Regions from separate parts of the Bradyrhizobium sp. USDA 10063 genome, predicted to be linked through region 1. Evidence: riboswitches for the same ligand, from Rfam matches in the RefSeq annotation. Region 1 holds a riboswitch; the other holds the start of a gene.
The links. A riboswitch is a leader RNA that binds a small molecule or an ion and turns the genes downstream of it on or off. The one in region 1 is predicted to bind S-adenosylmethionine.
Positions count from the first base shown of each region.

Region 2: another riboswitch for S-adenosylmethionine. It lies ahead of ACVJGD_RS25560 (O-succinylhomoserine sulfhydrylase); the one in region 1 lies ahead of metX (homoserine O-acetyltransferase MetX).

Region 1 covers NZ_JBSSGP010000002.1:4,614,070-4,619,326, reverse strand. Annotated here, with positions in the region: gene ACVJGD_RS23885 (prephenate/arogenate dehydrogenase family protein) at 1-155, opposite strand, end outside; gene hisC (histidinol-phosphate transaminase) at 152-1,249, opposite strand; gene ACVJGD_RS23875 (chorismate mutase) at 1,291-2,139, opposite strand; SAM riboswitch at 2,322-2,401, shown strand; gene metX (homoserine O-acetyltransferase MetX) at 2,484-3,689, shown strand; gene metW (methionine biosynthesis protein MetW) at 3,689-4,357, shown strand; gene ACVJGD_RS23860 (alpha/beta fold hydrolase) at 4,698-5,257, opposite strand, start outside.
Region 2 covers NZ_JBSSGP010000002.1:4,972,755-4,978,011, reverse strand. Annotated here, with positions in the region: gene ACVJGD_RS25570 (SGNH/GDSL hydrolase family protein) at 1-103, shown strand, start outside; gene ACVJGD_RS25565 (SGNH/GDSL hydrolase family protein) at 119-1,141, shown strand; gene ACVJGD_RS25560 (O-succinylhomoserine sulfhydrylase) at 1,254-2,462, opposite strand; SAM riboswitch at 2,528-2,607, opposite strand; gene ACVJGD_RS25555 (2'-deoxycytidine 5'-triphosphate deaminase) at 2,717-3,823, shown strand; gene ACVJGD_RS25550 (DUF5939 domain-containing protein) at 4,600-5,257, shown strand, end outside.

The DNA of each region.
Region 1 (5,257 bases):
CCGAGCTCGGCGACGCGCGCGCGCGTCTTGTCCGAGCGCGCCGTGGTGACGATCTCCCCGGCGAGCCCCTGCGCCCGCGCGCCGCGCGCGATCGAGCCGCCGATCAGGCCGAAGCCGATCAACGCGACACGCTGGAAGTGCGGCGCGGCGTTCACTTCTGATCCATGAAGTCGCGCAGGCCCTCGACTACGAGGCGGTTGGCCTCTTCGGTGCCGATGGTCATGCGCAGCGCGTGCGGCAGGCCGTAATTGTTCACCGCCCGCAGCACCAGCCCGCGCTTGGTGAGGAAGGCGTCCGCCTCGGCCGAGGTCTTGCCCTTCTCGGTCGGGAAATGGATCAGCACGAAATTGGCGACGCTCGGCGTCACTTTCAGGCCGAGTTTGCGGATCTCGTCCGTCACCCAGCTCCGCCATTTTTCGTTGTGCACCCTGGACATCTCGACATGCGCGGTGTCCTCGACCGCGGCCACCGCCGCGAGCATGGCCGGACTCGAAACGTTGAAGGGGCCGCGAATGCGGTTCACCGCATCGACGATATGCGCAGGGCCGAACATCCAGCCCACACGCAGCGCCGCGAGCCCGTGGATCTTGGAGAAGGTGTGGGTCATGACCGTGTTCTCGGTCGTCGCACACAGTTCAAGACCGAGGCCATAGTCGTTGCGCACCACGTAATCGGAATAGGCGGCGTCGATCACCAGCAGCACGTGCGGCGGCAGGCCTGCGCGCAGCCGCTTGACCTCGTCGAACGGCAGATAGGTGCCGGTCGGGTTGTTCGGGTTGGCGAGCCAGACCAGCTTGGTCCGTGGCGTGACCGCCTTCAGGATCGCATCGACATCGGCGGTGTAGTCGGTCTCCGGCACCACGACGTTCTTGGCGCCGTTCGCCATCGTCGCGATCGGATAGACCAAAAAGCCGTGGGTGGTGGAGATCGCCTCCGCGCCTTCGCACAGATAGGTGTGGGCGAGCAGGTTCAGGATTTCGTCCGAGCCGGCACCGCAGATGATGCGGTTCGGGTCGAGGCCGTAGGCGCGGCCGAGCGCCTCGCGCAGCACCTTTGAGGTGCCTTCCGGATAGTCCTCGAGATGGTCGGCGGCGTGCTTATAGGCCTCGATCGCCTTCGGCGAGGGGCCGAACGGCGTCTCGTTGGCGGAAAGCTTGAACACCTTGCGCCCCGGTTCCGCCACCGGCGTCTTGCCGGGGGTATAGGGCGCAATATCGAGGATGCCGGGATTCGGCACGGGGCGGGACATCTCTGACTCTCTGGCTCCGGATTTGCAGGGACGGCCTTGCCTTAAGTCTTTGCCATCCCGTTCGGAGGCACCGTATAGCGCGTTGCGTGGCTGCCGACGAGGGCCGATGAGCGCACCGAGGCACCGGCCTTGATCAGCGCCAGCTTGATTGTCTCGAAGCCGATGCCCGCGACCGACACCAGCAGCGCCGCGCCGTCGAAGGCCGTGTCCGGCACCGCGACGATCTCGGCAAGCGGCGCCAGCGCGCGGGCGATTTCGGCGTTCCAGCCGGAGACGCGGACGCTCCACATCTCGACCTCGGTCACCATCGCATCGTCAGCGACGCGCGAGATCACGAAGACGGGCAGCGCTGCGGGATGATCGGCGCGTTCCAGGAACGGCAGCCGCGCGATGATCTTCGGCGCGCCTTCGGCCTCGAGGCCGATCCACCACGGCGTGCGGCTGGAAATGGCCGACACCAGCGCCAGGTCGCCCTTCGATTTCGCCACCGCTTCGACCGCCGCCTGTGCGCTGAAATGCGAGACGTAGGGGACCACGAACCCGAAATGGAAGCGCGCCGAATCCCGCATCATGGATTCGCCGACCGAGACATCGGCATGCACCGAGAACGGTGCCTGGACGTAAGTGAAGGTCGAGATGATGACGCGCCAGATGCTCTCGATGGTGTCGAGCGGCAGGATGCCGCGATGGCGCTCGACCAGGCGGCGCATCATGCCGGCCTCGCGCGCCGGCCGGAACGCGGAGCCGACTTCCTGGGTCTGCTTCACCCTGATCAGGCGGTCGATGATGTCGCCGCGCGCCATCAACAGGCGGTGCACCTGTTCGTCGATCGCGTCGATCTCTTTGCGCAGTTCGGCCAGCGAAGGCGGCGCCGGAGGCGGTTTTGACATTGTTGGAATCCAGCGAAAACTCTATCTCCTCATCCTGAGGAGCGGCGCGCGCGCCGCGTCTCGAAGGATGCAGGCCCTCCGTTCTGTCCCATGGGGGCAGATGGTGCAAGCTCAGTCTAAAGGTAACGATTAGGTTAACGCCCCGCTTGTCTTGACGCAGGTCGGGTAAGGGACTAGTTTCCCGCCACTCCCGTGGTCATTTGAGCCGGCCGGCTTGCAGCCACGTTAAAGAACTCGCTAAACAGGCCGGGGACAGATCGATCCCGGCCGAACCTTTGTTCAGGCCGGGTTTTTCATGGCCTGATTTCTGTCCAGGACCTCCGCGTCGGAGGAAGGCGCCGCAAATGACCAAGGTGCAGTCGATCAAGAGTTCATCGATCCAAACCGAGGATCGTGCCCATGAGGCCGATCATCCGTCCTCGCCGCTGGCGAAGTTCGGCATGGATCAGCCGTTGAAGCTCGACTGCGGCATCGATCTCGCGCCGTTCCAGATCGCCTACCAGACCTATGGCGAGCTCAATGCCGAGCGCTCCAACGCCATCCTGGTCTGCCACGCTCTGACCGGCGACCAGCATGTCAACAATGTGCATCCGGTGACGGGCAAGCCCGGCTGGTGGGAGACCATGGTCGGTCCCGGCCGGCCGCTCGACACCTCCAGATATTTCATCATCTGCTCCAACGTGCTTGGCGGCTGCATGGGCTCGACCGGCCCGGCCTCGCTCAATCCTGCGACCGGCAAGGTGTGGGGCCTGGATTTTCCGATCATCACCATTCCCGACATGGTGCGCGCGCAGGCGATGCTGATCGACCGGCTCGGCATCGAGACGTTGTTCGCGGTGGTCGGCGGCTCCATGGGCGGCATGCAAGCGGTGCAATGGGCCGCGGCCTATCCGGAGCGCGTGTTCTCGACGCTCGCGATCGCCTGCTCGACGCGCCATTCGGCGCAGAACATCGCTTTTCATGAGCTCGGCCGTCAGGCCGTGATGGCCGATCCGGACTGGCGCAGCGGGCGCTATGTCGACCAGGGCACGCATCCGCATCGCGGGCTCGCGGTCGCGCGGATGGCCGCGCATATCACCTATCTCTCGGACGCGGCGCTGCACCGCAAGTTCGGGCGGCGGATGCAGGATCGCGAGCTGCCGACATTCTCCTTCGATGCCGACTTTCAGGTCGAGAGCTATCTGCGCTACCAGGGCTCGTCCTTTGTCGAGCGCTTCGACGCCAACAGCTATCTCTATCTGACGCGGGCGATGGACTATTTCGATATCGCCGCCGACCACAATGGCGTGCTGGCGCAGGCGTTCCGCGGGATCAAGACCCGGTTCTGCGTGGTGTCCTTCACCTCTGACTGGCTGTTCCCGACCTCGGAAGCGCGGGCGCTGGTGCATGCGCTCAATGCCTCCAGCGCGCGGGTCTCGTTCGCGGAGATCGAGACCGACAGGGGCCATGATGCCTTTCTGCTCGACGTGCCCGAATTCTTCGATATCTCGCGCGCCTTCCTGCACTCGGCCGGCAAGGCGCGCGGCCTCGGCGATGCGAGGCTTGCGTGATGGCGCTTCAGGAACAGACCTTGCCGCTGCCCGGCGTGGCGCCGCAGGCGAGCACGAGCCACCGCCCGGACCATCTTCTCGTCACTGAGATGGTGCAGCCGGGTTCGCGCGTGCTCGATGTCGGCTGCGGTGACGGCGATCTGCTGCAGCTCCTGGAGAGCCGCGGCATCGACGGCCGCGGCATCGAGCTGTCGCGCGAAGGCGTCAACCACTGCGTCGCCAAGGGACTCGCGGTGGTGCAGGGCGATGCCGACACCGACCTCGTCAACTATCCCGACGATGCGTTCGACTACGTGATCCTGTCGCAGACGCTGCAGGCGACGCGGCAGCCGAAGGCGGTGCTGGAGAATCTCCTGCGCATCGGTCACCGCGCCATCGTCTCGTTCCCGAATTTCGGCTTCTGGAAGATGCGATTGCAGCTCCTGATCGGCGGGCACATGCCGCGCACCGAAAACCTGCCGGCGACCTGGTACGACACCCCCAACATTCATTTCTGCACCATCAAGGATTTCGTGCAGCTCTGCGACGAGATCCACGTCAAGATGGAGCGCGCAGTCGCGCTCGACCTCTATGGCCGCCCGGTGCCGCTGAACCTGCCCTGGTGGGTCTGGAACATGTTCGGCGAGCAGGGCGTGTTCCTGCTGAGCAGGGGCGGCAAGGGGAAGTAGTCACCGTCATTGCCAACGCGCAAAGAGTAGAGCCGCCAACCGCCGTCATTGCGAGGAGCGAAGCGACGAAGCAATCCATGCCGCCGCAAGCGGTGAAATGGATTGCTTCGCTGCGCTCGCAATGACGCGTCAAGCCACAGGCTCCGCTCCACCTCTCCCGCTTGCGGGGGAGCATAGGCCGCCGGCGGCGGCCGTTCTTAAGAGACGCCGAAGCGAAGCTTCGGCTATGGCGCGAAGCGCGGCGGGTGGGGGCTCTCTCCACTTGCGAGGTCGCCCGTGGAGAGAGCCCTCACTCCAGCCCTCTCCCGCAAGCGGGAGAGGGAGCGCATCGCCCTCTCGGCTATACCGGTACTGCCACCATCGACCTGGGATCGCGCGGCAGCCACCTTCCGGCCTCCACCAGCGCGATGAAGCGCTCGACCATCTCGTTGAACAGCGCCGGCTCCTCGAGGTTGAGCACGTGCCCCGACTTCGGAAAGAACGTCAGCCCCGCCGCGGGCAAACGCTTCTTCAGGAACAGGCTGGGCTCGACGCAATTGTCGTCCTCGTCGCCGCAGATGATCAGCGCCGGCGTTCCCACGCGTCCGATCGCTTCAGCCATGGTGTAGATCGAGGGCCGTCCGCCTTGAAAGCTGCGCATGGTATTGGCCGATCCCTTGGCATCGTGCCGGGCGAGCGCGGCATAGAAGTCGGCGTGGCCGCGCGGATCCTTGACGAGGAACGGAATCCGGCCCGGCGCTTCGCGCGTCACCTTGGCGACGTCGGCCGATCCGATGCTCTCATACTGCTCGGCATTGGCCCGGCATTGCGCGCGGAAGGCGTCGAGGTTTTCGAGACTCGAGCCGGAGCCAACGCCCGCGAGCGTCATCGACAGCGCGCGTTCAGGCGCATTCAGCGCAA
Region 2 (5,257 bases), 360 kb from region 1:
CCACGGCGTGGAACTGGCCAAGCGGGTGCATGCCTGTCTCGGCCGTGCGCTGTCGAAATTCGTGATCGACGCGGCCCATCTCGGCCCGGCGCAGCAGAACTAAAGGGAACCAGCGTTAATGAGTACCTACCGCCCTTTTTGTCGAAGCGCCTGGCTGGTCGCAGCCGCCGCCGTCACGGCATCCGTGCTCGTGACCTCGCCACTGCGCGCGCAAGTTGCGCAAGGCGATCAGCATGCGGCGCTTCCTGAGGGTGCGAAATCCCATCCCTCATCCGACAAGTCAGGATCGTTCACGCCGGCCGCCGCCGCGGCCAATGCGGCTGGCGCCGCTCAGGGTGATGCCGCGCAGAAGGGCATCGCCGGCAAGGCGATCGACAAGGTGAAGGAGGTCGCGAAGTCTGCTGGCGACATCTTCCACCGCGTGCCCTGCCTGCCGCCCAAGGGTGTGGCGAAGACGATGGGCTCGCTGCCCCACGTTGCGAGCAAGCTTGCCGCGGGCCAGCCGGTCACGATCATCGCCTTCGGCTCGTCCTCCACCCAGGGCTATGGCTCGTCGGCGCCGGAATTCACCTATCCGAACCGGCTCGCGGCGCAGTTGCACCGGCAATATCCCGGCGCCGACATCCGTGTCGTCAATCGCGGCAGGGGCGGCGAAGACGCCCCCGAAATGATGCGGCGCCTGCAGACCGAGGTGATCGACGCGCATCCGGACCTCGTGCTCTGGCAGGTCGGCACCAATGCGGTGTTGCGCGACCTCGATCCCAGCGAGACCGGAAAGATGGTCGAGGATGGCGTGGCGCGCATCCAGGCGGCGGGCGCCGACGTCGTGCTGGTCGATCCCCAATACTCGCCGCGCGTCACCGAACGCGCCGCCAGCGCCAACAAGATCATCCGGCTGCTCAACCGGATCGCCGAACTCCGCCATGTCAGCATCTTCCCGCGCTTTGAGGTGATGCGCGAGTGGCACGAGAAGCAGTCGATCCCGATCGATAGCTTCGTGATCGCCGACGGCCTGCACATGAACGACTGGGGCTATGCCTGCTTCGCCCAATTGCTCGGCGACGACATCATCAAGTCGGTCGGCCAGATCAAGCTCGGCGTGAATGTGCCGGCGGATGTGCGGACGTATAGGCCGATGTAGTTCAACTCGGATGCGTAGGGTGGGCAAAGGCGCACTTGCGCCGTGCCCACCATCCGCATTTCGCTCGTGATGGTGGGCACGCTTCGCTTTGCCCACCCTACGGCAACCGCGCTCACACGCTCTCCAACGCTTGGACAAAATCCTCGATCAAATCATCGGCGTGCTCAAGGCCGGCGGAGAAGCGGATGAAGCCTTCGCTGATGCCGAGTTCGGCGCGCGCTTCCGGCGCAAGACGCTGATGCGTCGTGGTGGCGGGATGGGTGACGAGGCTCTTGGCGTCGCCGAGATTGTTGGAGATGCGCGCGATCTTGAGGGCGTTGAGGCAGCGGAATGCGCCGGCCTTGCCGCCCTTCACCTCGAACCCGATCAGGGTCGAGCCCGACCGCATCTGCTTCTTCACCGTAGCCGCCTGCGGGTGATCGGCGCGGCCGGGATAGATCAGCCGCGTGATCTTCGGATGACTCGCGAGCACGTCCGCGATCTTGGCCGCTGTCTCGGTCTGCGCGCGGACGCGCACCGCGAGCGTCTCCAGCCCCTTCAATAGTATCCACGCGTTGAACGGCGACATCGACGGCCCGGTCTGGCGCAGGAAATTATGGATGTGCTCGCTGATGAAGGCCTCGCTTGAGAGGATGATGCCGCCCAGGCAGCGGCCCTGGCCGTCAATATGTTTGGTCGCGGAATAGATCACGACGTCTGCGCCGAGTGACAGCGGGCTCTGCCAGATCGGGGTGGCGAACACATTGTCGACGATCAGCCGCGCGCCGCCCTGGTGCGCGATCTCGGCGATCGCGCCGATGTCGAGCACGTCGAGCGTCGGGTTGGTCGGGCTCTCGAGGAAGCAGGTCTTGGTATTCGGCCGGATCGCCTTTTTCCACTGGTCAAGGTCGAGACCGTCGACCAGGGTCGACTGGATGCCGTAGCGCGGCAAGAGGTCCTCCACCACGTAGCGGCACGAGCCGAACATCGCCTTGGAGGCGACCACGTGATCGCCGGCCTTCAGCGGCGCGAGGATCGCGGTCGTCACCGCCGCCATGCCGGTCGCGGTCGCGCGCGCGGCTTCCGCGCCTTCGAGCTCGATCATGCGGCGCTCGAACATCGAGACGTCGGGGTTGGAGAAGCGCGAATAGAGGAAACCGGGATCCTCGCCCTTGAACCGCGCTTCGCACTCCTCGGCGGTGGCGTAGACGAACCCCTGGGTCAGGAACAGGGCCTCGGACGTCTCGCCGAATTGTGAACGCAGCGTTCCGGAATGAACCAGCCGGGTTTCGGGGCGGTAGCGCGTAGCCGATTTTGACTCAGACGATTTTGATTCAGACATAGGACCTCCAACGTGACCATTCTTTGGGAAAATGGTCACAAAAAAACCGGCCTGAAGGGCCGGGATCGCTGAGGTCCCCGGCCTGTTTAGCTACTTATTTAACGTGGCTGCAAGCCGGCCGGCTCAAATCACCACGGGATAAGTGCTGCTGATATTCGTTCCCGCTCTTTCCGTCAAGGCGGGCATCGGCTACCCCGTAAAAGCTCTTATTTTAGGGCTTGAGTGGCTGAAAACCGTCTTGAGGGACCGTGTCCGTGTCGTTCGTGCTGCAAGACGATGCCAATGGGATCCTGCCCGACCGCATGATCGCGGCGATGGCGGATGCCGGCCTGATCCTGCCTGCCTATCCCTTTGTCGAGAGCCAGATCCAGCCCGCCAGCCTCGACCTTCGCCTCGGCGACATCGCCTATCGCGTGCGCGCGAGCTTCCTCCCCGGTCCGGACGCCACCGTCGCCGAGCGCATCGACGAGCTGAAGCTGCACGAGATCGATCTGTCCGATGATGCGGTGCTCGAGACTAACTGCGTCTATATCGTGCCGCTGCTGGAAAGCCTCGCGCTGCCGCAGGAGATCGTAGCCAGCGCGAACCCCAAAAGCTCGACCGGACGGCTCGACGTCTTCACCCGCGTGATCGCCGACGGCACGCGTCGTTTCGATATGATAGGGGCCGGCTATCATGGCCCGCTCTATGCCGAGATCAGCCCCAAGACGTTTCCGATCCTGGTGCGCGAGGGCTCGCGGCTGTCGCAGGTGCGCTTCCGCACCGGCGATGCCATCCTCAACGCCGATGAGCTCGACGCGCTGCACGATGTCGAGCGCCTGGTCGATATCGACGATGCCGATCTCACCAACGGCGTCGCGGTGTCGGTTGATCTCTCGGGCGAGAGTTCTGGCGGCTTCGTCGGCTATCGCGCCAAGCGTCACACCGGCGTTGTCGACGTCGATCGCCGCGGCGGTTATCCAGTCGATGATTTCTGGGAGCCGATCCGCGCGCGCCCCGACGGCAGCCTGATCCTCGATCCTGGCGAGTTCTATATCCTCGCGTCAAAGGAAGCCGTGCAGGTGCCGCCGGACTACGCCGCCGAGATGGTGCCGTTCGATCCCTTGGTCGGTGAATTCCGCGTGCACTATGCCGGCTTCTTCGATCCCGGCTTCGGCTATGCCGGCGCCGGCGGGAAGGGCGCGCGCGCCGTGCTGGAAGTGCGCTCGCGCGAAGTGCCGTTCATCCTCGAGCACGGCCAGATCGTCGGCCGCCTGGTCTATGAGAAAATGCTCGCCCGTCCCGATGCGATGTACGGCCAGCGCATCGGCTCGAACTACCAGGCCCAGGGCCTGAAGCTGTCCAAACATTTCAGGGTGTGATCTTCATCCTCTGCCGCCGCTTGCAAGGTCGGCCTTGGCACAAGTTGCACTGTTGCCCTTCGGTACGGTTAGCCCTCAATCACAATTTGCATTCTTTGTGACCACCATAACGACACAAAGACGTCGTGGCCTATCTTAGCGTGGGACGGCTTGATGGGTGGTCTGTGGACTACACTGTAACCTGTTTCGAGATCATTGCGGCTTGGCTCGCCTTCAATGGGCTTGTTGCCATCGCACTGACCCATTGCTCTCCGGGTGAGCGCCTTTGGCGCCGTCAGCGATCAGAACCTGTCGACCGCGGTCGTAGCCGCCACCATTCGGAAGGGGAAACGACAATATTGAGCGTGTTCAGGCCTACGTAACGCTCGCTTGGCCCACATGACGCCGGTTGTGGCCTAGCCGCATCAACAGTGCTGGAAACGTTCCCTCGCGGTCGAATCTTTTTGACTGATCAGGCGTGAGATCATCCACTAAAGGCATGTTTGATGCAGCAATTTCATGTCTGATTATATTGAGCGTCGGTATTCTCATAGCCCACGCTATCGACGCCCTTCGACCCTAAAGCATGATCCGGAAAAGTGGGCACCGGTTTTCCCTCGCGACAAACGCGAAGCGTTTGCGCGGAGATCATGCTCAAACAAAGAGCTAAAGCGGGATGACGATTCGAAGAAAAGTCATCACGCTTTAGTTAGCGGCCGAGTGTCGTCCAGATTTTCGCGTGCGCCGCAGTCAACACAGGAGGGACATCACCGGGACAATTGAGGTATGTTCGGCACATGCAGGATAGCGACACCCTCTTCGACGCCTTGCGCCGCTCGGCCGACCCTATCGTGGTCGATGCCGTCGATAATCTCGTCCAGAACGGCCGCGGCGAGGAACTGGCCCGGGTCAATGCCGTGGCCTTGGCCGCCGGCCGCGGGCTGGACGAGGCAAAAGTCATCGCGACGCTTCTGCACGCGTCGCGGCTGGGCCTGTTCGAGATGTCCTGGAACATTCTATGTCCAAGCTGCGGCGGCGTCCTCGGCGCCAACGCCACGCTGCGGAGCGTGCGGAAGGAGGACTACCATTGCGCTTTCTGCGGGCTGACGAGCGAGCCGGTGCTGGACGAAACGGTGGAGGTCAGCTTCACGGTCAGCCCCCGGCTTCGCCGCATCGCCGCCCACGCTCCGGACGAACTCGGCTTCTGGGACTATCACCGGCAGGTCTTTTTCGGGACGGGGGTCGTCTTCCCCGAGCCGGACGCGTTCGCCGAGTTCGCCCGTAAGGCTTTGTTGGAGACGATCGAGCTGCAGGCCGGCGAACGGATGATTTTGGCTCTGCAACTTCCGGCGCAGCCCGTGATCGTCTTCGACCCGGTGACCCATAGTGCCCATTTGATCGAGACCTCAGGCGAGCCGACGGCGGAACGTCGCGAGCTCTCGATGATCTTCATGA